2 linked regions of the Candidatus Ruthia magnifica str. Cm (Calyptogena magnifica) genome follow. Each later gene encodes a partner of the first gene's protein in a complex. Links are inferred from orthologs where the notes say so. Each region holds a gene or a part of one and is shown on either strand. Other genes may lie near its edges.

Region 1 (11,895 bases):
AATAGACAGGATATAAAGGCACATGAGCAATCAAAATATTAGAATTAAATTAAAAGCGTTTGATCATCGTTTAATCGACAAGTCAGCGCTTGAAATTGTGGAAACAGCTAAGCGCACAGGTGCCAGTGTTAGAGGTCCAATTCCTCTACCTACTAAGAAGGAGCGTTTCACTGTATTGACCTCTCCTCACGTTAATAAGAAGGCAAGAGATCAATACGAATTAAGAACTTACGTTAGATTAATGGATGTTATTAGTCCAACAGATAAAACAGTAGATGCACTCATGAAGCTAGATTTAGCAGCTGGTGTTGATGTTGCAATTAAGCTTAATTAAACACAAAAGTAAGTAAATAATTTAGGAATAAGATCATGGCAATGGGTTTAGTAGGACAAAAAATAGGAATGACGCGCTTGATAAGCGATGACGGTTCTATCACGCCAGTGAGTGTAATTAAAATTGAACTTAATCGTATTGTTCAAACAAAAACGGTTGATACAAATGGCTATAGTGCTATCCAAGTAACAACAGGAGTGAAAGTAAATAAAAAAGGCGAAGCTAAAGTGCATCGCGTACCTGCTGCAATTAAAGGTCATTACGCTAAAACCTCTCAAGAAATTGGTTTGGGACTTTGGGAATTTAGAGTAGAGGCTGATGAAATAACCGATGCAACAAGTGTTGATATTTCATTATTTAGCGCTGGTCACTATGTTAATGTTGTTGGTAGATCTAAAGGAAAAGGGTTTCAAGGTGGTGTAAAACGCCATAATTTCCAAATGCAAGATGCCACTCATGGCAACTCAATTTCTCACCGTGCTATTGGTTCTACAGGACAATGTCAAGAACCGGGCCGTGTATTTAAAGGTAAGAAAATGGCTGGTCATATGGGTAATGAGCAAGTAACTCAAGAGTGCTTAAAGATTGTTAAAGTGGACAGTGAAAGAAATATCATTTTTGTTAAAGGTTCAATTCCTGGTGCAACTAAAGGCTTTGTTAAAATTTCTTTATCATCTAAGAAAAATAAAATTAATCAAGAAGTTAGTAAAAATATTCAAAATCAGGCAACTAATGAAGTTGTTTTAAACTGAACAAGCGTAAGGGCTTAAGATGAAATTTAAAGTATTAAATATAAGTACAAATAAGTCAAGTACCATTGAGGTGGCTGATACTGTTTTTGCAAGAGGTTTTAATCAAGCACTGGTTCACCAAGTGACTACGGCTTACATGTCTGGCGGTCGTCAAGGTTCCAAAGCACAAAAAAATCGTTCTACTGTTAGTGGCGGTAGTAAGAGACCTTGGGCGCAAAAAGGTACAGGTCGTGCTCGTGCTGGTACTACTCGTGGCCCTATTTGGCGTTCAGGTGGCGTGACATTTTCAGCTGCACCAAGAGGTTATGCGCAAAAGGTTAATAAAAAAATGTATAAGGGTGCAATTAGTGTTATTTTTTCTGAACTTGCTCGCTCTGAACGTTTAAAAGTGGTGTCAGAATTTAACATTAAAGAGATTAAAACTAAAAATATCACCGCATTACTCAAGGCACTTAATGTTAAAGATGTTTTACTAATGACTGATGAGCTAGATGAGAATTTATATTTATCTTCTCGTAATTTATATCATGTTGGTGTTTGTGATATACAAAGTATTGATCCAGTTAGCTTGATTGGTTATGATAATGTTGTGGTAACTGAAATAGCATTGAAGAAAATTGAGGCAATGTTATGAATCAAGAAAAAATATTAAAAATCTTATTGGCACCAATCGTTTCTGAAAAAACGACCATGCTATCAGCACATAATCAATATGCATTTAAAGTTCGTGTTGATTGTTCTAAAAGAGAAATTAAAGCTGCAGTTGAAATGTTGTTTAGCGTTAATGTTGAGAATGTGACAACCTCAATTGTTAAAGGTAAGAAAAAAATATTTAAAGGCAGGATTGGATCACGTCCAAATTGGAAGAAGGCAATGGTAAAAGTGTCTGAAGGCCAAATGATTGATGTGAGCAGAACTTAAAGAGATTATTATGGCGCAAGTAATTAAAAGAAAACCAACCTCACCAGGCAGAAGGTTTGTTGTTAGTATTGTAGATAAAGAGTTACATAAGGGCGCGTCTTATGCGCCATTAACACAAAGCAAAAATAGAATTAGCGGTCGTAATAACGTAGGTCGTATTACCACACGTCATAAGGGTGGTGGACATAAGCGTCGTTATCGTATTATTGACTTTAAGCGAAATAAAGACGATATTACTGCACGTGTTGAACGTTTAGAATATGATCCAAACCGTAGCGCTAATATTGCCTTAGTTTTATATACTGATGGTGAGCGTCGTTATATTATTGCACCTCATGGGCTGAGTGTTGGTTATACTATTGTGTCAGGTAATTCTGTTGCTATTCAAGCAGGCAATGTAATGCCATTAAGCAATATTCCATTGGGTGGTGTAGTTCATTGTATTGAATTAAAACCTATGAAAGGCGCGCAAATTGCTCGTAGTGCTGGTGCCTTTGCACAATTGATTGCTAAAGAAGGCAACTATGTTACTTTAAGACTTCGCTCTGGTGAGGTGCGCAAGGTTTTAGCAGATTGTCGTGCAACGATTGGTGAAGTTTCTAGATCTGAACATAGTTTAAAAAAATTAGGTAAAGCAGGTGCCACTCGTTGGCGAGGTGTTCGTCCAACTGTTCGTGGTGTTGTTATGAACCCAGTTGACCATCCACATGGTGGTGGTGAAGGTAAAACCAGTGGTGGCAGACACCCAGTTTCTCCTTGGGGTACACCAACCAAGGGTTATAAAACACGTAGTAATAAACGCACAGATAAGCTCATTTTGCGTCATAGGAATAAGGGTTAATTATGGCTAGATCATTAAGAAAAGGACCATTTATAGACGAGCACTTAATCAAAAAAGTATTAGTAGCTCAAGAAAAAAATGATAGAAAACCAATTAAAACATGGTCGCGTCGTAGTGTTGTTGTACCTGAAATGATTGGTCTTACGATTGCAGTTCATAATGGTAGAGTGCATGTTCCTGTGTCTATCAATGAAAATATGATTGGTCATAAATTGGGTGAATTTGCTATTACTAGAACTTTCAAAGGCCACTCTGGTGATCGCAAAGTTTAAATAGGTAGATGACAATGAAAGAAGTTAAAGCAATACATAAATATGCAAAAACATCCGCTTTTAAGGTAAGGTTGGTGGCGAATCAGATTCGTCTTAAATCGGTAGACGAAGCCTTAAATATTTTATCATTTAGTAATAAAAAGGCAGCAGTTTTAATTAAAAAAGTGTTGAACTCAGCTATTTCTAATGCTGAGCACAACGATGGACTAGATATTGATGAATTATTCGTTGCCAGTATTTGTATTGACGAAGGTTCAACCATGAAAAGAATTCGTCCAAGAGCAAAAGGTAAAGCGAATAGAATTTTAAAAAGAACAAGTCATATTACAGTTGGCGTAAGCAAGTAGGTTTAATATGGGTCAAAAAGTAAATCCAAAAGGTATTAGATTAGGTATTGTCAAAGATTGGGATTCTAAATGGTATGCCAATAGTCAAGATTATTCTAAGTATTTATTATCTGATATTAAGGTTAGAGATTATCTATTCGATAAATTAACGAACGCTTCTGTTAGTCGTATTCAGATTGAACGCTTGGCAAATAATGCTAAGATTACTATTCACACGGCACGTCCAGGTATTATTATTGGTAAGAAAGGTGCTGATATTGAACAGTTAAAATCAATTGTTTCAAAAATGATGGGCATCCCTGTTCATATTAACATTGAAGAAATTAAAAAACCTGAACTTGATGCGCGTTTGGTAGCTGAAAATATTGCTCAACAATTAGAAAAACGTGTGATGTATCGTCGTGCTGTTAAGCGTGTGTTAGGCAATACAACTCGTTTAGGTGCTAAAGGTATTAAAGTAATGGTCAATGGACGTTTAAATGGTGCAGAAATTGCACGTTCTGAGTGGTATCGTGAAGGCCGAGTTCCATTACATACTTTTAGGGCTGATGTTGATTACTCTTCTTATGGTGCAAACACACAGTACGGTGTTATTGGTATTAAGGTTTGGATTTTTAAAGGTGAGATTTTAAATCACAAAAAAGGTACACTAGATGAGGTTGCTCGTCGTGGTGCAACGAATCAGATTGCCCAAAAAATAAAGTGAAGGATTTGATAAATGTTACAACCTAAGAGAACAAAATTTAGGAAAATGATGAAAGGCCGTAATCGTGGTCTTGCAACGGGTTATAAGGTTAGTTTTGGTGAAATCGGACTTCAGGCTGTGAGCAGATGTCGCATGACTGCTAGACAAATTGAATCTGCACGTCGTGCAATGACGCGCCATGTTAAGCGTCAAGGAAAAATTTGGATTCGTGTATTTCCAGACAAGCCTATTACTAAAAAACCATTAGAAGTTAGAATGGGTAAAGGTAAAGGTAGTGTTGAATATTGGGTTGCACAAATCAAACCTGGTCAGATGTTATTTGAAATGCAAGGTGTTGATGAAATAATTATTAGAGAGGCGTTTGCGTTAGCGGCAGCAAAGTTGCCAGTCAAAACAACAATAATTAAACGGACGGTAATGTAATGAATGTTAAAGAGTTAAGAAATCAAGACGTTTCAACACTTAATGAAACCTTGATTAAACTTCTAAAGAAGCATTTTGAGTTGCGTATGCAACATAAAAGTGCACAATTGGATGATGCTTCAAAGTTGGGAAAAACTAAAAGATCTATTGCACAAGTTAAAACCATTATTAGGCAGAAACAAGTATGAGTGAAAAAAAAGTAGAACGTGTATTAACAGGCACGGTTGTGAGTAACAATCGTAACAAGACCATTGCTGTTTTAATTGAACGCAAAGTAAGACATCCTATTTACAAAAAATACATTAAACGCAGCACCAAAGTTCATGCGCATGATGAAAAAAATAAATGTGCACTTGGCGATTTAGTTCGAGTGGTTGAAGCAAAACCATTTTCAAAAACTAAACATTGGGCATTACTGGAAGTGGTTGAAAAATCAGTTTTTGTTGATTAATATTAAATTTATTTAAAGAGAGTAGATCATGATTCAAATGCAAACAAAACTTAAGGTCGCAGATAATAGTGGTGGTGTTAAAGCGATGTGTATTAAAGTACTGGGCGGTTCTAAGCGTCGTTATGCTAATATCGGTGATGTCATTAAGGTCAGTATTAAAGAAGCCGCATCGCGTGGTAAAGTTAAAAAAGGCGATGTGTATGATGCAGTTGTTGTACGTACTGCTCATGGTGTTCGCCGTAGTGATGGGTCTTGTATTCGTTTCGATAATAATGCAATTGTACTTCTAAATACAAAACTTGAGCCAATCGGTACTCGTATTTTTGGTCCAGTGACTCGTGAATTACGCAGTGCACAATTTATGAAAATTGTCTCACTTGCACCAGAGGTTTTATGATGAAAAAGATTAAATTAAACGATGAAGTTATTATTATTACTGGCAAAAATAAAGACTCTACAGGTGCAGTAATCAAGGTGTTAGATTCTAAGGTGTTAGTTGAGGGCTTAAATCTTGCAAAAAAACATGTAAGATCTAACCCAAATGCAGGTGTTACGGGTGGTATTACAGAGATAGAAGTTCCTCTAGCGGTTTCTAATGTTGCTATTTATAATTCAGCAACTAAAAAAGCTGATAGAGTGGGCATCCGAACTAATAAAGACGGCATTAAGGAAAGATTTTTTAAATCAAATAATGAAGTAATCGTTTGATTAAGTATAAGGAAATATAAGCGTGTCTAGATTACAAGAACAATACAAAAATGAAATTTTACCAGCTTTGCAAAAAGAACTAGATATGTCTAATCCTATGCAAGTGCCTAAAATTGAAAAAATTACAATCAATATGGGATTGGGTAGTGCATTGGGTGATAAAAAAGTACTGCAAAGTGCATTGAAAGAAATGAGCCTTATTTCTGGTCAAAAGCCATTAATTTGTAATGCACGTAAATCGGTGGCAAGTTTTAAGCTAAGAGAAGGAAATCCAATTGGTTGTAAGGTCACTTTACGTAAAGAAAGAATGTATGAATTTCTTGATCGGTTGATTAATATTGCCATTCCTCGTATTCGAGATTTTCGTGGTTTTAAGGCCACTGCATTTGACGGTCGCGGCAATTATAACATGGGTATTACTGAACAAATTACGTTTGCTGAAATTGATTTTGAAAAAGTAACAAGAATACTTGGGATGGATATTGCTATTACCACCACTGCAAAAAGTGATGAAGAGGCTAAGAAATTATTGGTAATGTTTAAATTCCCATTTAAAGGATAAGAAAAATGGCTAAAAAGTCTATGATAAATAGAGACATCAAGCGTACAAAACTGGTTGAAAAATACAAAGTAAAACGTCTTGAGCTTAAAAAAATTATTAAGAGTATTAACGTATCTGATGAAGAACGTTTTCAAGCAACCATTAAGTTACAGGCTCTGCCACGTGATGCTTCACCAACACGTCAGCGTAATCGTTGCGCTTTGACAGGTCGTCCACATGGTTTTTACCGTAAGTTTGGCCTTGCTAGAACTAAACTTAGAGAGCGTACTATGAATGGTGAAGCTCCAGGTCTATCTAAAGCAAGCTGGTAAGGGGAAATAATATGAGTATGTCCGATCCTATTGCTGATATGTTAACGCGCATTCGCAACGCACAAATGGTTGAGAAGAAAGAAGTTAACGTTCCAGCGTCAAATTTAAAATCTGCCATTGCAAGTGTGATGCAAGAAGAAGGCTATATTAAATCTTTTAGTGTTGATGGCATTGCTGCTAGTAAAACATTAAACATCAAATTAAAATATTATGACAATAAGTCAGTCATTGAAAAATTAAAGCGTATATCAAAGCCAAGTTTAAGAGTTTATGTGAGCAGTTCACAAATGCCAAGTGTTATGAATGGCTTAGGTATTGTTATTGTTTCTACGCCTAAAGGTGTGATGACTGGACAAACAGCATATGAGCAAAATATAGGTGGCGAAGTTTTATGCAGCGTTTATTAATATTGGAGAGTTAGAATGTCTAGAGTTGCAAAATCACCTATTACCATACCAACTGGTGTTGAAGTTACTATTACTAGTAATTTAATGTCTGTCAAGGGTAGGTTTGGTCAGTTGAATATGAGTATTCATCCTTGTATTGTAATTACAAATACTAATAATAAACTTAGCTTTGATATAACTATTACTGAAAAGAAAGAGCAAAAGAAAGCTTGGGCTCAAGCTGGCACAGCAAGGGCTAATACTGCAAATCTTATTCAAGGCGTAACAGAAGGTTGGGAAAAGAAGTTAACCCTAATTGGTGTTGGTTATCGCGCCAAAGTGATGGAGAGGGTGCTGAATCTTACGTTGGGCTTTTCACACCCAATTAATTACAAACTTCCAGAAGGTATTACCGTTGAAGCACCCTCTCAAACTGAAATTATTATCAAAGGTATGGATAAGCAAAAAGTAGGTCAAGTAGCTGCTGAAATTAGAGCTTATCATCCGCCAGAGCCCTATAAAGGTAAGGGCGTTTGCTACATTGATGAGCAGGTTGTTCGTAAAGAAGCTAAAAAGAAATAATTGACCAAGGTATTAATATGAAACTTTCTAAAAAACAAGCTCGTTTAAGAAGAGCGACCAAATTTAGAGCTAAACACGCACAAGGAAGTACTAAGCGCTTGTGTGTTCACAAAACTGCACAGCATATTTATGCTCAGATTATTAGTCCTTGTGGTACTAAAGTTTTGGCCTCAGCTTCAACATTGACAGCTAAACTTAAAAATGGTGGTAATGTAGATGCAGCAACTAAAGTTGGCAAAGAAATTGCTAAAGCTGCCACTAGTGTAAAAGTAATAAAGGTAGCTTTTGACCGTTCTGGATTTAAATATCATGGTCGTGTTAAAGCGTTGGCTGACGCGGCGAGAGAAGGTGGTTTAGACTTCTAAGTTATCAATAAGATTAATTAAAAAAATTTAAAAGGCGTAAATAATGGCTGAATATAAGAAAAATAACAACAACGATGATAAGGATTATATTGAAAAATTGGTTAATATTCGTCGTGTTGTAAAAGTAGTAAAAGGTGGCCGTATCTTTGGTTTTTCAGCGCTTGTTGTTGTTGGTGATGGTAACGGTAAAGTTGGCTATGGCACAGGAAAAGCGCGTGAAGTGCCTGTCGCTATTCAAAAAGCAATGGATAAAGCGCGCAAAAGAATGAAGTCTGTTTCACTGGTAAACGGTACGCTTCATTATCCAATTGTCTCAAGCGTTGGTGCGGCTAAAGTTTATATGCAGCCAGCCTCAGAAGGTACGGGTGTTATTGCTGGCGGTCCAATGCGTAGTGTATTGGAGGCAGTGGGTGTACATAATATTTTGGCAAAATGTAACGGTACTCGTAATCCAATTAGTGTGGTGCGTGCAACGGTTGAAGGGTTGACTTCTATGTCATCTCCACAATTAGTTGCTGCTAAGCGTGGCAAGACTGTTGATCAAATTACTAGGAAAGGATAATGGTTGAAGAAAATAAAATAGTTAAGAAAGTAATAGTAACTAAAAAACCGACTATCAAAAAAGCACCAGTTAAGGCAGCATTTAAAAAAGAAGTAGTAGTTAAGAATGCAACAGTAATTAAAAAGACACAAACATCTAGTAAACGCAACACAGTTAATATTACCCTAGTTAAAAGTTTTCATGGTCGCTTACCATCTCATCGTGCAACCATTGTAGGACTTGGTTTAAAGCGCATTAACCATATAAAAGAGCTTAAAGATACGCCTGAAATTAGAGGTATGATTAATAAAGTGGCTTACTTACTAAAAGTAGAGGATTAAGAAAATGAACGTTATGCAATTAAATACTTTGTCGCCCATTCAAGGCGAGAAACAATCAAGAAAACGTGTGGGTCGTGGTATTGGCAGTGGCTTTGGTAAAACTTGTGGTCGTGGTCATAAAGGTCAAAAAGCACGCTCTGGTGGTTTTAGAAAGGTTGGTTTTGAAGGTGGTCAAATGCCTTTGCAACGTCGTCTTCCAAAGGTTGGATTCTCATCAAGAGTATCCATTGTTACGTCACAAGTAACATTATCTGAAATTGATAGGCTGACTGAGACTGACATTACTATTGATGCTTTAAAAGCACACAATTTAATCACTAAAAATATTAAACGTGTTAAAGTCATACTTTCTGGTGAAATTATCAAAACAGTTACATTGACTGGCATCAAAACAACTAAAGGCGCAAAGTTGGCGATTGAAGCCGTTAAAGGCTTAGTGAACGAGTAGGTTATGAAGCAATCCTTAGGTCTCTCTCAAGATTTATCAAAGCGTATCCTTTTTTTACTGGGTGCGTTAATTGTTTTTAGGTTAGGCACACATATTACCATTCCATTTATCTCTAGTGCAGCACTTGCTTCACTTGTACAAGATCAGCAAGGTACGATTTTGGATATGTTTAATATGTTTTCAGGTGGCGCGCTAGAAAGATTGTCTATTTTTACTTTAGGCATTATGCCTTATATTTCAGCGTCAATTATTATTCAGTTGATGACTTCTATTGTGCCAAAGTTAGAGCAACTGAAGAAAGAGGGCGAAACAGGTAAACGTAAAATTACACAATACACACGCATAGGTACAGTGGTATTAGCAATATTTCAATCTTATGGTATCTCTATTGCTTTGCAATCACAAAGTTCTGGTGGTATTGCTTTGGTTACTCAAGGTGACTTTACTTTTAATATGGTGACTGTAGTGACATTAACTACGGGTACTTTATTTTTAATGTGGCTGGGTGAACAAATCACAGAAAAAGGCATTGGTAATGGTATTTCAATGATTATTTTTGCTGGTATTGTTTCAGGTTTGCCTTCGGCATTAGGCTCAACTTTATCATTAGTAGCCACAGGCGAGTTAACTATTATTTTGGTGGTAATTCTATTGATCATGACATTACTGGTTACAGCCTTTGTGGTCTTTATGGAGCGAGGACAACGCCGTATTACGGTTAATTATGCCAAGCGTCAACAAGGTCGTAAAATGGTTAGTGGGCAAAGTTCATATTTGCCGTTAAAAATTAATATGGCAGGTGTTATTCCACCAATTTTTGCCTCATCAATTATTTTATTTCCAGCAACTTTGGGAGGTTGGTTTTCGCAAAGTGAAGGCATGGATTGGTTGGCAGATCTAACTGCTAGTATTTCTCCAGGACAACCCTTATATGTGTTATTTTATGGGTTGGCCATTGTATTTTTTACCTTCTTCTATACAGCATTAACATTTGATTCAAAAGACACGGCTGATAATTTACGCAAGTCAGGTGGTTTTATTCCAGGTATTCGACCAGGCAAACACTCGGCAGATTACATTGATTTAGTTATGTCTAGGTTAACGGCATCTGGTGCGATTTATATTACTGCTGTTTGTTTGTTGCCAGAGTTTTTAATTTTATATTGGAATGTACCATTTTACTTTGGTGGCACAAGTTTGTTAATCATTGTTGTGGTGGTGATGGATTTTATTGCACAAGCTCAATCTCACTTAATGTCTAATCAGTATGAGTCATTAATGAAGAAGACAGGTTTAAACTAAAAAGGTCATTATTATGAAAGTAAGAGCATCAGTTAAGAAAATTTGTAACAATTGTAAAATTATTAAACGTCATGGTGTAGTTCGTGTTATTTGTAAAGAACCTCGTCATAAGCAAAGACAAGGTTAATTAGGATTGACATTGAAAAGTTGTAAGTGTAAAATCATGGGTTTTTTAAATTGTATGCTTTTTATTAAAATGAAAGCTTACGATACGTAATGATAGTAAAAGAATATAAGGAAATAAAGTCTACGAAACAAACACACGTTAGAGGTATAAGATAAATGGCTAGAATAGCAGGAATAAACATCCCGACACATAAACATATTGTGATTGGCTTGCAGTCAATTTTTGGTATTGGTGATACCAGAGCAAAAGCGACTTGCAAGATCCTTAAATTAGATCCAGCTACCAAAGTTGTTGATATTGCTGAAGATCAGTTGGAATTAATTCGTGCAGAAGTTGCTAAGTATGAAGTTGAAGGTGATCTTCGTCGTCAAGTTTCTATGGATATTAAACGTCTTAAAGATTTAGGTTGTTATCGTGGTGTTCGTCATAGAAAATCACTGCCATTACGTGGTCAAAGAACAAAAACAAACGCAAGAACTCGTAAGGGCCCTCGTCGTTTAATTAAATAATCATAGGTAGATATTATGGCTAAAACACCCACAAGAAAGAAGTCTAAAAAAGTAATTATTGATGGTATTGCGCACATTCATGCAACGTTTAATAATACCATTGTGATGATTACAGATCGTCATGGTAATGCAATTTGTTGGTCTGCCTCAGGTGGTTCTGGTTTTAGAGGCTCAAGAAAGTCTACACCATTTGCTGCACAAGTAACTGCAGGTAGTTGTGGTGAGAAGGCACTGGCTTTTGGTATGAAAAACTTAGAAGTTCGTGTTAAGGGTCCAGGTCCTGGCAGGGACTCAGCAATTCGTGGTCTTAATGCACAGGGTTTAAAAATTCAATCAATCACAGATGTGACACCAATTCCTCACAATGGTTGTCGTCCTTCTAAGAAACGTAGAGTATAAGGATAAATTATGGCTAGATATACTGGACCTACTTGTAAATTAGCACGTCGCGAAGGCACGGACTTATTTCTTAAAAGTGGCATTAGATCATTAGATTCTAAATGTAATGTGACTCAACTTCCTGGTATGCACGGTGCTAATGCGCGTCGTCAAAAGGGCACAGAGTATGGCTTACAATTACGTGAAAAACAAAAAGTAAGACGTATTTATGGTATTTTAGAAAAGCAATTTCGTCTATATTATAAAAAGGCTTCGCAAAAGAAAGGC
Region 2 (15,075 bases), 190 kb from region 1 along the record:
AAAAACAATTCGCCACTTGAATGTCAATATTAGCCAGATTTTCTAATAAAGTTTTTGAATTTTGGGTAAGTTCTAATAGGCTTTTCTTTAGCTTGTCAGAATAGGGTAAATAAGCTTGTGTTAGTACTTTCCTACCCATTCCATTGATAATAACTCCATCAACACCATCAAGACTAGTACCAGACATTAAGCCGATGTAGTTAGCCATGACATTTTTTATATTTTTTTCCTGAACCACAAGAACAAGGATCATTTCGCCCTACTTTTTTCTTTCTTTTTTGAAATTTATTTTGTTTCGCAATTTCTAATTCAGCGTCATTAACACCCAAGGTTTCAACTTCTTCATGCTGAACCTGCACACCTTCATTATTTTCCTGTTCAACATCTGATACATTGGTATTTTCATTAATAGTAACGCTTGATAGAGATTTAACAATTTCAATATTAATGGTGTCTAGCATCGAGGTAAACATAGCAAACGATTCGTGCTTATATTCTTGCGTTGGATTTTTTTGCACATAACCACGTAAATTAACACTTTTGCGTAAATAATCCATAGCTGCTAAATGCTCTTTCCAATAGTGATCAAGAGTCTGCAACATAACTGATTTTTCAAATTCACGCATAGGTTTAGTACCAACGATTTTTTCTTTATGGTCACAAATTGTACTGAGTCCTTGAATAATTCTTAATTGTAATTCATCAATATCAATACCCTCATCAAGCCATTGTTTTAATGGAAAATCAGCTGAATAGTCTAATTTTAGTGCATTATGTAAGCCTTCAACATCCCAATCCTCTTCCATCAATTCAGCTGAAATATAGTCTGCAAAAAACTGCTCAATGACTTTTACTCTAATACTAATAAAACGATCTTGAACATCGCTGACACTCATCAAATCATCACGTAATTGATAGATAACTTTTCTTTGATCACTGGCAACATCATCATATTCTAAAAGGTGTTTACGTGCATCGTAGTTCATACCTTCTACCTTTCTTTGGGCGTTTTCAATAGCTCGATTGACCATTTTATGCTCAATCGCCTCGCCTTTTTCCATGCCCAATTTTTGCATCATAGATGCCATTTTTTTGCTGGCAAAAATGCGCATTAAATTATCTTCTAATGACAAATAAAAACGCGTTGAACCAACATCTCCCTGACGGGCAGCACGACCACGTAATTGATTATCCACTCGACGTGACTCATTACGTTCTGTGCCCACAATATGTAAGCCACCTGCTTTAATAACGTCGTCATGCTGAATTTTCCAATCAACTTTTTGCTTATCAGTTGCCTCTTCAGACAATTTACCACCAAGTACAATATCCGTACCTCGACCTGCCATATTAGTCGCAATGGTCACTGCACCGATACTACCGGCATTAGCAATAATAATTGCCTCTCTCTCATGCTGTTTAGCATTTAAAACTTCGTGTTTGATATTGTTTTTTTCTAATAGGGTTGAAATTAATTCTGAATTTTCAATACTGCTAGTACCTACCAAAACTGGCTGTCCAATTTGCTGGCAATTGGCAACATCAAATGCAATAGCTTCAAATTTTTCTTGTGTTGTTAAATAAATTTTGTCTGATTTATCTGCACGTGCTGACGGTTTATTAGGTGGAACAACTAAGGTTTCCAGACCATAAATATCTTGAAATTCCACAGCTTCAGTATCGGCAGTACCTGTCATACCTGAAAGTGTTGTGTAAAGTCTAAAATAGTTTTGAAAAGTAATTGAGGCAAGCGTCTGGTTTTCCTTTTTAATGCTCACTCCTTCTTTAGCTTCAATAGCCTGATGTAGCCCTTCTGACCAACGACGACCTGGCATAGTCCTGCCAGTAAATTCGTCAACAATCACAACCTCGTCATCTTGCACAATATAGTCCACATCTTTTTGGAATAAAATATGCGCACGTAATGCTGAATTAATATGTTGCATTAGTAAAATATTGCTCGCATCATAAAGACTAACACCCTCTGGTAAGGCTTCAGCATCAATTAATAAGTGCTCAGCTTTACCATGACCATCATCAGTCAAAAACACTTGCTTGTGCTTTTCATCAACGGTATAATCACCCGCCACTTCAATGACTATTTCTTTGCCTTCTCCATTTTCTATTTGCTTTGTAAAATTAGGAATCATATGGTTAATAGTCTGATAAATTTGTGCATAATCATCCACTGGACCAGAAATAATCAAAGGCGTTCTAGCCTCATCAATTAAAATAGAATCCACCTCATCCACAATGGCAAAATTAAGTATACGTTGCACTTTTTGCTCAGAAGTAAATGCCATATTGTCACGAAGATAATCAAAACCCAACTCATTATTAGTTGCATAAGCAATGTCACACAGATAGGCTGATTGCTTGTCTTCATGTGCCATATTTGAGACAATAACACCCACACTCATGCCTAAAAAATCAAATACTTTGCCCATCCATTGTGCATCACGAGTTGCTAAGTAGTCATTCACAGTGACTATGTGTACGCCTTTACCGCTAAGCGCATTAAGATAGGCAGGTAGAGTTGCCACTAAAGTTTTACCTTCGCCTGTGCCCATCTCTGCGATATTACCATCATTAAGTACCATGCCACCAATGAGTTGCACATCATGGTGTCTAAGATCTAATACTCGTGTTGATGTCTCACGAATCACGGCAAACGCCTCAACAAGAATTGAATCTAGGGTCTCTTTATTGTTAATTCTATCTTTAAATTCTTGGGTTTTAGATTTGAGTTGTTCGTCACTAAGTGCTTGCATTTTTGACTCCAATTCAGTAATTTTATCAACAGTTTTGTACAATACCTTAATGAATCGATCGTTTCTAGAACCAATAATTTTTGATAAAACTTTATTTAAAATACTCATATAGGATATGTTTAAATTAATTTAAATAACCCATTTTCTCATAGATATACAAATGTGTCAGTATAAAGCCCTAACAAATCTTGCAAGTTTTATGCCTAGTGGCCAACTTGGGCAACTATTTGCCCAAGCAAAGACCTATAATCAAATCAACATTGAGTTGGCTAAGCTTTTACAAGATACATTAAAACCACTTGAATTATGTTTAATTAGGGATAACACAGCAACATTAATAACTCATAACCAAGCCATTGCCTTTAGAGCTCAAAAGCAATTAGTGACATTGCTAGAACTTTTGATACAAATACCAGCGCTTGTGTCTATAACACACGTAGAAATCAAAATTAATATCAACAAATAGCTCTCATAACAATTATCTATTATATAAAGCTGATATACATTATAATGATTTGGGTCTAAAATTAGATTTTATTTCGATTTTTCAAAATAAAGGATTGTAACCCTATGTCAAAACAAGAGATAGACTTAAAAAAAAGACGTTTTTTAACGGGCGCTACAAGCGTAATTGGTGCAGTAGGTGTTGGTTTTGTGTTGGTGCCATTTTTATCATCATGGATGCCTTCAGCAAGAGAAAAAGCTGCTGGCGCACCAGTTGATGTTGATATTAGTAAGTTGGATAATGGACAATTAGTTAGGGTTCTATGGCGAAAAAAGCCCGTTTGGATTTTTAAACGTGATAAAACAACCATTGAAAATTTAAGTACGTTGAATAGTATCTTAACCGACCCTGACAGTAATAAACTCTCTCAACAACCAGAATACGCTAAAAATATTTATCGCTCAATTAATCCTAATATTGCCGTTATTGTTGGTGTTTGTACCCATTTAGGCTGTTCGCCAACCTATCGACCTAAACTAGGCTCTGCCGATCTTGGTGGAGATACATGGAAAGGTGGTTTTTACTGTCCCTGCCATGGCTCTAAGTTTGACTTAGCAGGTAGAGTTTATGCTGGCGTTCCAGCACCAACAAATTTGGTTATTCCACCTTATTATTTTGTCGCAGATTCTCTCATTAGAATTGGCATTAACCCAAAAGCATAATCAGGAGAATAGGATGAATAACAATAAAAACTGGATTAATCAAAGATTCCCACTAACCAAAGTTTGGAACGAGCATTTAGCAGAATATTACACTCCTAGAAATTTTAATTTTTGGTATTTTTTTGGTTCATTGGCTATGTTAGTATTGGTCATGCAGATTGTAACAGGCATTTTTTTAACTATGCACTTTAAACCTGATGCAATACATGCCTTTGCTTCAGTTGAATACATTATGCGTGATGTTAACTGGGGTTGGCTCATTCGCTATCTACACTCAACAGGCGCCTCTGCTTTTTTTATTGTTATTTATTTGCACATGTATCGTGGTTTACTTTATGGCTCATACAAAGCCCCGCGTGAATTGATTTGGATTTTAGGTATGGTACTATATATTGCATTAATGGCAGAAGCCTTTATGGGCTACGTATTACCATGGGGACAAATGTCATATTGGGGCGCACAAGTGATTATCTCACTATTTGGCTCTGTGCCCGTATTTGGCCCAGACATTCTAACCTTTATCTTAGGTGACTATGCAGTTGGCGACCCTGTTTTAAATCGATTCTTTTCATTACACGTGATTACTTTACCGTTAATTTTAGTTATTTTGGTGTTTTTGCACATTGTGGCATTACACACAGTGGGCTCAAATAATCCAGACGGGATAGAAATCAAGAAAAATAAAAACAAAGATGGCATTCCTAAAGATGGCATTCCATTTCATCCATATTACAGTGTTAAAGATATTGTTGGCGTGATAGTATTTTTAATGATTTTCTCAGCTGTTGTATTTTTCGCCCCAGCAATGAATGGCTATTTTTTAGAAAATGCTAATTTTGTTGAAGCAAACCCACTTAAAACACCTAGTCATATTGCACCACTTTGGTACTTGACACCTTTTTACTCAGTATTAAGAGCCATTCCGCCTATGTTTAGTTCACAATTCCCAGGTGTTGTTGGCATGTTTTCAGCATTATTAATTTTAATTGCACTTCCGTGGTTGGATAAATCTAGCGTGAAATCAATCCGTTATCGCTCATGGCCTTATAAAGTCGCTCTAGGAATTTTTGTTATCAGTTTTGTCATACTTGGTTACTTAGGCATGCAGCCAGTAACACCAATTAATGCACTATTAGCAAGAATATTTACAGTCACTTATTTTGGATTCTTTATCTTAATGCCTTGGTTTACCTCCATTGGAAAAACAAAAATAGTGCCAACAAGAGTAACGGAGTAAATGATGAAAAAACAATTACATGTAATACTTATAATATCGATTATAACCTTCTATTTTAATGTCTTAGCATCAACTGAAGTTCATTTAGATCATGCTAATACTGACATAAATGATAAAAAATCGTTACAAAGAGGTGTAAAGTTATTTATGAATTACTGCTCTGGTTGTCATTCAATCCAATTTATGCGCTACAATCGTATTGGAAAGGACTTATTCTTAGATGATGTCATTGCTGCTTATGAGAAAGCAAAAATAGCTGTGTTAAATAATCAATCACTAAAACATGATGATTTTGTGGCTCTTTCAAGAGCACTTGATAGTGAAATTACTAGCCCCGACCAAGCTAAAAGTTTTTTAAAAAAAATTTCTAAAGAAGAAATTGAAGAAAACTTAATGAAAGCCACTGATAAAGAGGTTGAAAAAAATCTAATATTTACCAACGAAAAAGTGGGTTCACTAATTACTTCAGCCATGTCTATTTCTAATGCAAAACAATGGTTTGGCAGTAATCCAGACTTGTCTTTAGTGTCACGTTCAAAAGACGTAGATTGGATATATTCCTATTTACGTGGATTTTATAAAGACGATTCACGTGTGTTTGGTGTAAACAACCATATACTAGAAAACGCCTCCATGCCAGATGTTCTATGGCAATTGAAACAAAACAAATCTAGCAAAGAATTTGAACAAGATATCAGAGATATTAGCAATTTTCTAGACTATGTTGGTGAGCCAGCTAAACTAGTACGATTTGACCTTGGTATTAAAGTATTGGGCTTTTTGTTTATCTTGTTCATTTTCTCCTATTTAATGAAAAAAGAATATTGGAAAGATATTAAGTACGGCAAATGGCGTACTAAAAATTAATTTCTAATACAAGTAAAGTTCACTCTATAACAGCGTCTTAAAAAACACTGTTATTATTATTTTTTAATAATAATTATTATGTTAACAAAACCTAATCCATCTTCAACAACGCTTTATTCTTCACCACAAGATATACAGTCTCATGCAGTACGCTTCATCATGGCTGAAAAAAATATTGAAAGAGGGGTATTAAATTTAAAGCTTGAAGAAATTCCTGAAGAAATTCTAGAGCTTAATCCATATCAATCATTGCCTACTTTGTTTGATAGAGGTATTGTTTTATACGACCTTTCAGTGGTGATGGAATATCTTGATGAACGTTTTCCGTTCCCACCATTACTACCTGTGGACCCTATTGAAAAATCAGAGAAAAGATTGCTTATCTTTAGATTTACCAGAGCACCTGGTTGTTTGTTTGAATTGGTAAACAACATTGAATTAGGCATCAAAAAAGACGCCAACAAAGCACGTAAAATTCTAAAAAATAATCTAATTGAATTGGTGCCTTTATTTGCTTATAAAGCCTTCTTTAAGAGTGACAATATGACTATTGTTGATGCTTGTCTAGGCGCTTTATTATGGCGTTTAAAAAAACTTGATATTGTGCTAGGCACACCAGGAAAAGCCGTTACAAATTATGCAAATAGACTTTTTTCTAGAGAAAGCTTCAAAATAAGTCTAACCGATTGTGAAAGAGAATACAACTAAAAAACATGTCTGTATTGTGTTCTACTTAAAGCTTATCACGCAACTCCATCACCTATTTTTTACTGGTTGTGTTAAAGAAATTTTAACACAACCAGATTATTCTAAATATTACTAGAAACACAATCTATAACCTATAATAATTATAATCTTAGCTTTAAAGTAATATTTTCTAAAAAATAAGTTAACACTTTATGCCTATCAATGCGATTGCTATCATTTATACAGGTAAAAAATGACGAAGGTATATTTTTTTAAATTGAAACCAAACTTAAAACTGTTTGATTAAATCACTAATAGGATTTTTTTAACTTTTCTTTCAAATGACGCTAAATGATTTTGATTAAACACATTGATATCAATATCCGTATGTTGCTTGATTGCTTGTGCATTTTTCAAAAAATTAGGTTGAATCTGATTCAACACCAACATGCTTATACTAAGCCCGCAACTCTGCGCAGAGTTAATGCTAAGTAACGCTTGATTAACTGCACCTAACTCATCTTTAATCACTAGCACTACTGGCATATCAAGTGCTTGAATTAAATCACTGTTTAATGCTTGTCTCGCTATTGGAGAAAGTAATCCACCCGTCCCTTCAACAATAACAAATTCATCTGACATACAAGCATCAACTAAATCATCTAAAGTAAGTTTTAATCCCGAGTCTTGGCTTGCCATTTGCGCACTACTACACGATTCTAACTTATATCGGCACACCTTGTCAATTGGCTCATTAATATTACAAGCCTTGGATAATAACAAGGCATCCTTTGGAATTAGCCGCCCATTCTTATTTTCACAATCACTTTCAACTGGCTTTCTAGCACTAACCTTAAGAGTGTTTGACAATAATCTAATTAAATATTGGGCAACAAATGTTTTACCAACATTGGTACCACTACCACTAATGAATAATCCTTTCATGAATAATAATTTTAACAGCAAAAATGTATAATACCACCCATGCTAAATAACTTAAAAACCCTGTTCTGCGGACTTTCATTAAACTCACCCATTGTCCTTTTATCAGGCTGTGTTGGCTTTGGTGAAGAGTATACACGAATTGATGGATTTTCTAATACCGATGTAGGTGCTATATGTCTTAAAAGTACAACTCTAGAGCCAAGACTTGGCAATATCCCTCATAGAGTATGTGAAACGCCTAGTGGTATGATAAACGCTATTGGTTTGCAAAATCCAGGTACGGATGTGGTGATTAACGATATTATACCGAATTTAGATAAAACTGAAACACATTTTATTATTAATATTTCTGGTTCATCCATTGAGGAATATGGCGAAATTACTAAACGCTTTGATAACACAAATATTGACGCAATTGAAATTAACATCTCTTGTCCAAATGTTAGAGAAGGCGGCGTAACATTTGGTAATGACCCAGATATCTCTTATCGAGTTGTTGATATTTGTCGGAAAAATACCTCAAAGCCAATTATCACTAAATTATCACCCAACCAAACTGATATTGCTTTAAACGCTCAACGTTGTATTGATGCAGGTACTGATGCTTTAGCAGTGATTAACACACTTATGGGTATGAGTATTGATACTAAAACCAAAAAACCAATCATTGGTAATAATCAAGGTGGTTTATCTGGCCCTGCTATTAAACCAATCGCTCTGTTAAAAGTACATCAAGTTTATCAAGTTAGTAAACATTACAATGTGCCCATAATTGGTCAAGGTGGCATTACCACTGCTAACGATGCAATAGAATTTATCATCGCAGGTGCAGCAACTATTGGCATAGGTACAGCACTGTTTTATGATCCATTAGTGTGTCATAAAATCAATGATGGTATTAGTGAATATTTAAACGAAAATAACTTAAACAATATTGGTGATTTAGTTGGTATATTAGAGCTCAATTCATCCATATAAGTCTGTGATCCTAATATGAACAAAAATACCTTATGAACTCAGAATATAACGCTCAAAAAATTGAGGCGCAAGCGCAAAAATATTGGCAAGAAAATAAATCTTTTGAAGTTAGTGAAGACACTTCAAAGGAAAAATATTACTGCTTGAGTATGTTTCCATACCCATCTGGGAGCTTGCACATGGGTCATGTGCGTAATTATAGTATTGGCGATGTTATTTCTCGCTATCAAAAAATGCAAGGCAAAAATGTCATGCAACCGATTGGCTGGGATGGGTTTGGTCTACCGGCTGAAAATGCTGCATTAGAGAATAAAGTTTCTCCAGCCAAATGGACTTATGAAAATATAGATTATATGAGAGATCAGTTAAGTAAACTAGGTTTTGGCTATGATTGGTCACGAGAAATTGCTACTTGTCACCAAAAATATTATCGCTGGGAACAATGGTTATTCATTAAATTATTTGAAAAAGACTTGGTGTATAAGAAAAATGCTATTGTTAATTGGGACCCTGTTGATCAAACCGTATTAGCAAATGAACAAGTGATTGATGGGCGTGGATGGCGTTCTAATGCACTGATTGAGAAAAAAAAAATCTCACAATGGTTTATGCGTATCACAAATTATGCCGATGAATTAATTTATGGTTTAGATAAACTCGATGGTTGGCCAGATGCGGTTAAAACTATGCAAAAAAATTGGATTGGTAAATCTGTTGGCCTAGAGGTTGACTTTCCTAGACATAATGCCGATTCGATTAAAGTTTACACCACTCGTCCAGACACACTCATGGGTGTTACCTACCTAGTTATCTCTAGTGAACATCCTATTGCGCTTGAGGCTGGCAAAAATAATCCACAAGTTCAAGCTTTTATTGACGAATGCAAAACCATACAAATCACCAAAGAAACAATGAAAACCATAGATAAAAAAGGTATTGACTTAGGAGTAAAATGTATACATCCAATTACAAGCGATGATGTGCCTATTTGGATTGCTAATTTTGTTTTAATTGGCTACGGTACGGGTGCAGTTATGAGTGTTCCTGCACACGATAAAAGGGATTATGAATTTGCAAAAAAATATGGTATTGCCATAAAAAAAGTTATTAATGAAAATATAAGTATTGATAAAAATGCTATGACAGATAAAGGTGTATTGTTTAATTCAGGTGAATTTAACGGCTTGAATTTTGACCAAGCCTTTAACGAAATTGCTAAGACCTTAACAGATAAAAATTTAGGTAGGAAAAAAACAAACTACCGCCTACAGGACTGGGGTATATCACGTCAACGTTATTGGGGCTGTCCAATCCCCATTATTAACTGCCAAAATTGTGGAATAGTGGTAGTGCCTGAAGCTGACTTACCAGTTGTCTTACCTGAGGTAATGAGTTTTGATAGTGTTGGCTCGCTCATCAAAAAAATGCCAGAATTTTATCAAACTACTTGCCCAAAATGTGGCAAGATGGCACAACAAGAAACTGATACTTTAGATACTTTCTTTGAATCATCTTGGTATTTTGCCCGCTACACTTGCAAAGATAATAACGATAAAATGTTAGATAAGCGTGCTAATTATTGGCTAGCAAATGGTGGTGTAGATCAGTATATTGGTGGCATTGAGCACGCTATTTTACACTTACTATATGCTCGATTTTTTAATAAATTATTGCGTGATGAAGGTTTTATTAAAAATGACGAACCTTTTAAAAATTTACTCACCCAGGGGATGGTGCTCAAAGATGGTGCTAAAATGAGTAAATCCAAGGGTAATACTGTTGATCCTGCACAAATGATTGAAAAATATGGTGCTGATACAGTGCGCTTATTCATCTTATTTGCCGCACCACCAACCCAAAACCTAGAATGGAGTGATTCAGGCTTAGAAGGTGTACATCGATTTATTAATAAGGTTTACCGCTTGATTATGGATTTTATCCAAGATCATAAAAGTCATGCTATTGGTACTTTGAATAATTTTGACAAAGCTCAAAAGGACATACGCCTAAAAACCCATCAAACACTTAGTAAAATTACCGATAATATGAGCCGTAGATATTTATTTAATACCGTTATTGCCGCACTCATGAAACTGTGTAACACCTTATCAAAATTTAATGATACCAGCAAAACTTCTATGGCGATCCGTCAAGAATCTATCCACATTCTACTTAAAACTTTAAGTCCAATTGCACCTCATCTTTGCCATTATTTATGGAAAAAATTAGGCAATATAAAAGCAATTATCAATGAACCATGGCCAAATGTTGATAAATCAGCACTAGTTCAAGATAAAATGCAAATCATTGTTCAAGTCAATGGAAAATTACGTACTAAATTAATGTTCAGTACTGATGTAGATAATGCACAAATTGAAGCACAAACATTGGCAAATGAGAATATTACCAAATTTACTAAAGGTAAAATTATCGTTAAAGTGATTATCGTGCCTAATAAATTAGTTAATATTGTTGTTAAATAAGTCTTTATTGAATACATATAAAACAAGGACTTACTTTAAAAAGTAGAAGTGTTTTATGTTTAAATTCTCAGTTGTAAGAAAGTTCGTGACTAAGGTTTTAATATGGTTTTTCTTTCTGTAGAAAATTGTAATATTGAACAAGTTCTTTTTATCCACAACTATAAACATCATTGAATATTTATTCACTTATATTGACTGTTATAACGCTTATAATTCTGCTTTTAAGAGAAATAGTGTAGTAATAGAAAGAAAAATTCAATCTGACATAATATTAGCAAGAACAAAGCTAAATTTATAATCATAAATGGCGTTAAAAATGTGAAAAAATTATCACTAAAGTTCCAGAAAAACTTGAATCTGCGCACTCAAAATTTACTTAATTGTTGCACCTTGATAAATATAGATAGTTATGGATAATAAGCACTGAGTGTCTCTTTTATAAAAACCTAGCTATATTATATAGAACTTTTTTAAAGTATTGTGTGTCTAAGCAGATCTAAAAAATATAAGGAAAAATTAATTTATAATGAAGTTTGAAATAAATATTAACAGTAAGATATTTTTCTAAAAGTATCACTAAAATTTAGTTTCAAATGGATTCATGTTGTTTGTATCTGCTTAAAAGAAAAATTTACTTATTTTTAATCATTTTTTTGATAATCGGATAAAGAATAATTTCCATTGCTATGCTCATTTTTCCACCTGGAACAACGATAGTATTGCGTCTGGACATAAATGAGTTGTTAATCATACTACATAAGTATACAAAATCAACTGGTGTTTTGTTTAAATCATTAAAGCGAATCACCACAAAACTTTCATCTGGTGTTGGAATGTCTCTAGCAATAAAAGGATTGGACGTATCTACCGTTGCAACACGTTGAAAATTAATATCTGTCTGAGAGAATTGTGGTGTTATATAGTTAATATAGTCTGGCATTCTACGTAAAATGGTATCAACTATTTCTTCTTCTGAATAGCCCCTTTCTGCATTATCACGATGAATTTTCTGAATCCATTCAAGATTCACACTGGGAACAACGCCAATTTTTAAGTCACCATGTTGTGCCATATCTATATCATCTGTAACTACTGCACCATGTAAACCTTCATAAAATAATAAATCCGTAGTATCATCTACTTTTTTCCAGGGGGTAAACTCTCCAGGGCTTAAATAGGTACTTAAACGTTGGTTGTATTCGACAGCTTCTTCTTCAGAGTGTAAATAATAACGACGGTCACATTTACCTGTTTTTCCATAATCTTTGAAAGTTTGTTCTATTTTTTCAAATAAATTAGCATCTGGACCAAAATGAGAAAAGAAATTATTACCTAAATCTTCTTGTTTTTTAACATTTTCCTTCATTGAGGTTCGATCATATTTGTGAAAACTATCCCCCTCTAGAATCAAAGGATTGATACTTTCTTTTCTAAAAATATGCTCAAAGGCACGTTTAATAAAGGTTGTTCCAGCACCTGATGAGCCTATTACTACAATAACTGGGTGTTTTTTTGACATATTTGTCTCCTTATTTGTATTTTATTTTTTTTAAAAATATAAGTTATCAACTAACAAGGCATTGTTCTCAATAAAGTTTCTTCTAGGTTCGACTTTATCACCCATTAGGGTTGAGAAAACTTCATTAGCAACAATAGAATCTTCAATTTTAACTTTAAGTAGGGTTCTTTGTTCAGGATCCATGGTAGTTTCCCAAAGTTGTTCAGGATTCATTTCACCTAAACCTTTGTATCTTTGGAAACTTTGACCTTTTTTAGCATCTTTAATCAAAAAATCAACTACATGACTAAAACGATCAACTTTGACTTGTTTATTTTTCTTTTCAATATAAGATTCTTGAGTAATCATACTTTCAATTTTTTTAGAAAAATCTTTAATGGCCTGATAATCAAGAGAACTGAAGAATGCTGCATTTAGTGTTTTATGTTCAGTATTAACTCCATACACGCATAATGTATGCTCAACTTCATTAGAAATAGCATTAAAAGTAACTATATGTTTTTGTGCTGGCGTTATATCTTTGTTTAATTTTTCAGTTAAATTTGCACACCAAGTGTTCATATTTTTTTGATTGGTTAAATCATCAATAGGTGTTGAACTTGCAATTACTTTGAGTAGAGCTAAATTATAACGTTTATACAATTTATCAATAATGGTATTTATTTTGTAATATTCTTTTACTAAAGATTCTAATGCCATGCCTGAAATAGCAGGCGTTTCTTTTGATAAAAAGAAATATGCATCATTAATTGCTTCTTGTAATAAATAATCATTTAATTCTTGATTATCCTTTAAATAGCATTCTTGCTTACCTTTTTTGATTTTGTATAAAGGTGGTTGTGCAATATACAAATATCCATTTTCAATTAATTCTGGTAAATAACGATAGAAAAAGGTTAATAATAGAGTGCGAATATGTGCACCATCTACATCCGCATCTGTCATAATTACAATTTTATGATAACGCAACTTAGTAATATCGTACTCTTCTTTTCCGATACCACAACCTAGTGCAGTAATTAAAGTGCCCACTTCTATTGAAGATAATATTTTTTCAAAGCGAACTTTCTCAACATTTAATATTTTTCCCTTTAAAGGTAAAATAGCTTGTGTATGCCGATCACGGCCTTGTTTAGCAGAGCCACCTGCAGAATCACCCTCAACTAAAAAAATTTCACTTTTAGTAGGATCTTTTGTTTGGCAATCGCTTAATTTTCCAGGTAAATCAGCGATATTGAGCATACCTTTACGACGGATTATTTCTCTTGCTTTTCGAGCTGCATTACGCGCATGTGAAGCGTCTAAAATTTTTCTAATAATAATTTTTGCTTCTATTGGATTTTCTAATAAATAGTCACTTAATTTTTCATTCAGTGCTGATTCAACAGGTGCTCTAACTTCACTTGATACTAATTTATCTTTGGTTTGTGATGAAAATTTTGGATTAGGTATTTTAATACTAATAATCGCTGTTAAGCCTTCACGAGTATCTTCACCTGTAATTGAAATTTTTTCTTTTTTAGCAATGCTGGAATTATTAATATAATTATTAAATGTTCTGGTTAATGCACCTCTAAAACCAGCCAAGTGACCACCCCCATATTTTTGTGGAATGTTGTTTGTAAAACAATAAATATTTTCTTGATAAGAATCAGACCATTGTAATGCTACATTAATTTCAATATCATCACGTTGTGCATTGATTGTAATAATATTATTAAAAATTGGATTTTTTGCTTTGTTAAGATATCTTACAAATTCTTTAATACCACCTTTATATTTAAAAAAATCTTTCTTTCCTGTTGATAATTCTTTAACTTGAATATGAACACCTAAGTTTAAGAAAGATAATTCACGAATACGATTTACTAAAATATCATATTTAAATTCAGTAATTGAAAAAATATCAACATTGGGTTTAAAGTGAATGGTTGTACCTGTTTTGTCTGATTTTCCAATTACTTTTATAGGTTCATTAGGTACACCAATATTATAATGTTGAAAATAAATTTTACCATTACGGTACACAGTTAATTCAACCCATTCACTCAGTGCATTAACAACAGATATACCCACGCCATGTAATCCACCTGATATTTTATAAGAGTTGTCATCAAATTTACCTCCTGCATGGAGCATAGTCATAATTACTTCTGCTGCAGATATTCCCTCTTTAGGATGAATATCAACAGGAATACCACGACCATTATCGTTAACAGAAATTGATAGATCTTCGTGAAGAGTAATATTAATTTTTGAACAAAATCCAGCTAAAGCTTCATCAATAGCATTATCAACAACTTCAAATATCATGTGATGCAATCCAGTACCATCATCTGTATCACCAATGTACATGCCAGGACGTTTTCGAACTGCATCCAATCCTTTTAAAATTTTAATACTAGAAGCTTGATATTCTTG

Evidence for each region.
Region 2: the proteins of secY (region 1) and secA are in contact, whole or in part, in a crystal structure (PDB 3DIN), measured with the Thermotoga maritima proteins. The link is inferred for Candidatus Ruthia magnifica str. Cm (Calyptogena magnifica) from one-to-one orthologs. Residues at the interface, in WP_004081795.1 of Thermotoga maritima: Glu108, Gly109, Glu110, Glu111, Ala236, Glu237, Arg238, Arg239, Ile240, Thr241, Ile242, Gln243, Tyr244, Ala245, Arg246, Arg247, Val248, Thr249, Gly250, Arg251, Arg252, Val253, Tyr254, Gly256, Ala257, Ser258, Thr259, Tyr260, Leu261, Pro262; in WP_004082002.1 of Thermotoga maritima: Glu261, Ala262, Arg263, Lys300, Ala301, Arg302, Thr303, Ile304, Ile305, Leu323, Tyr324, Asp325, Pro326, Val329, Ser330, Tyr333, Ile336, Lys340, Phe345, Val349, Glu363, Phe364, Tyr374, Ser375, Gly376, Gly377, Glu393, Ile395, Thr482, Ser483.

The regions. Positions count from the first base shown.
Region 1 is NC_008610.1:191,579-203,473, forward strand. Bases 8,577-11,443 are described here. They hold secY (preprotein translocase subunit SecY), read left to right. Parts: upstream 8,577-9,294; coding sequence 9,295-10,593; downstream 10,594-11,443. Other genes in these bases: rpmD (50S ribosomal protein L30), read left to right, coding at 8,577-8,843; rplO (50S ribosomal protein L15), read left to right, coding at 8,857-9,291; rpmJ (50S ribosomal protein L36), read left to right, coding at 10,607-10,720; rpsM (30S ribosomal protein S13), read left to right, coding at 10,876-11,229; rpsK (30S ribosomal protein S11), read left to right, coding at 11,245-11,443. Outside these bases: rpsJ (30S ribosomal protein S10), read left to right, coding at 23-334; rplC (50S ribosomal protein L3), read left to right, coding at 370-1,086; rplD (50S ribosomal protein L4), read left to right, coding at 1,106-1,720; rplW (50S ribosomal protein L23), read left to right, coding at 1,717-2,007; rplB (50S ribosomal protein L2), read left to right, coding at 2,018-2,848; rpsS (30S ribosomal protein S19), read left to right, coding at 2,851-3,120; rplV (50S ribosomal protein L22), read left to right, coding at 3,135-3,467; rpsC (30S ribosomal protein S3), read left to right, coding at 3,475-4,173; rplP (50S ribosomal protein L16), read left to right, coding at 4,186-4,596; rpmC (50S ribosomal protein L29), read left to right, coding at 4,596-4,784; rpsQ (30S ribosomal protein S17), read left to right, coding at 4,781-5,047; rplN (50S ribosomal protein L14), read left to right, coding at 5,076-5,444; rplX (50S ribosomal protein L24), read left to right, coding at 5,444-5,755; rplE (50S ribosomal protein L5), read left to right, coding at 5,778-6,317; rpsN (30S ribosomal protein S14), read left to right, coding at 6,323-6,628; rpsH (30S ribosomal protein S8), read left to right, coding at 6,640-7,035; and 6 more genes. UniProt on the Escherichia coli protein: The central subunit of the protein translocation channel SecYEG. Consists of two halves formed by TMs 1-5 and 6-10.
Region 2 is NC_008610.1:2,964-18,038, reverse strand. Bases 1-3,227 are described here. They hold secA (preprotein translocase subunit SecA), read right to left. Parts: upstream 2,880-3,227; coding sequence 201-2,879; downstream 1-200. Other genes in these bases: RMAG_RS00070 (hypothetical protein), read left to right, coding at 2,932-3,227; RMAG_RS00080 (anhydro-N-acetylmuramic acid kinase), read right to left, coding at 1-208. In the rest of the region: more of RMAG_RS00070, read left to right, coding at 3,228-3,237; petA (ubiquinol-cytochrome c reductase iron-sulfur subunit), read left to right, coding at 3,342-3,938; RMAG_RS00060 (cytochrome b), read left to right, coding at 3,952-5,175; RMAG_RS00055 (cytochrome c1), read left to right, coding at 5,179-6,042; RMAG_RS00050 (glutathione S-transferase N-terminal domain-containing protein), read left to right, coding at 6,121-6,750; bioD (dethiobiotin synthase), read right to left, coding at 7,033-7,674; RMAG_RS00040 (dihydroorotate dehydrogenase), read left to right, coding at 7,714-8,652; leuS (leucine--tRNA ligase), read left to right, coding at 8,685-11,135; RMAG_RS00030 (phosphoribulokinase), read right to left, coding at 11,767-12,654; gyrB (DNA topoisomerase (ATP-hydrolyzing) subunit B), read right to left, coding at 12,685-15,075. UniProt on the Escherichia coli protein: Required for protein export, interacts with the SecYEG preprotein conducting channel.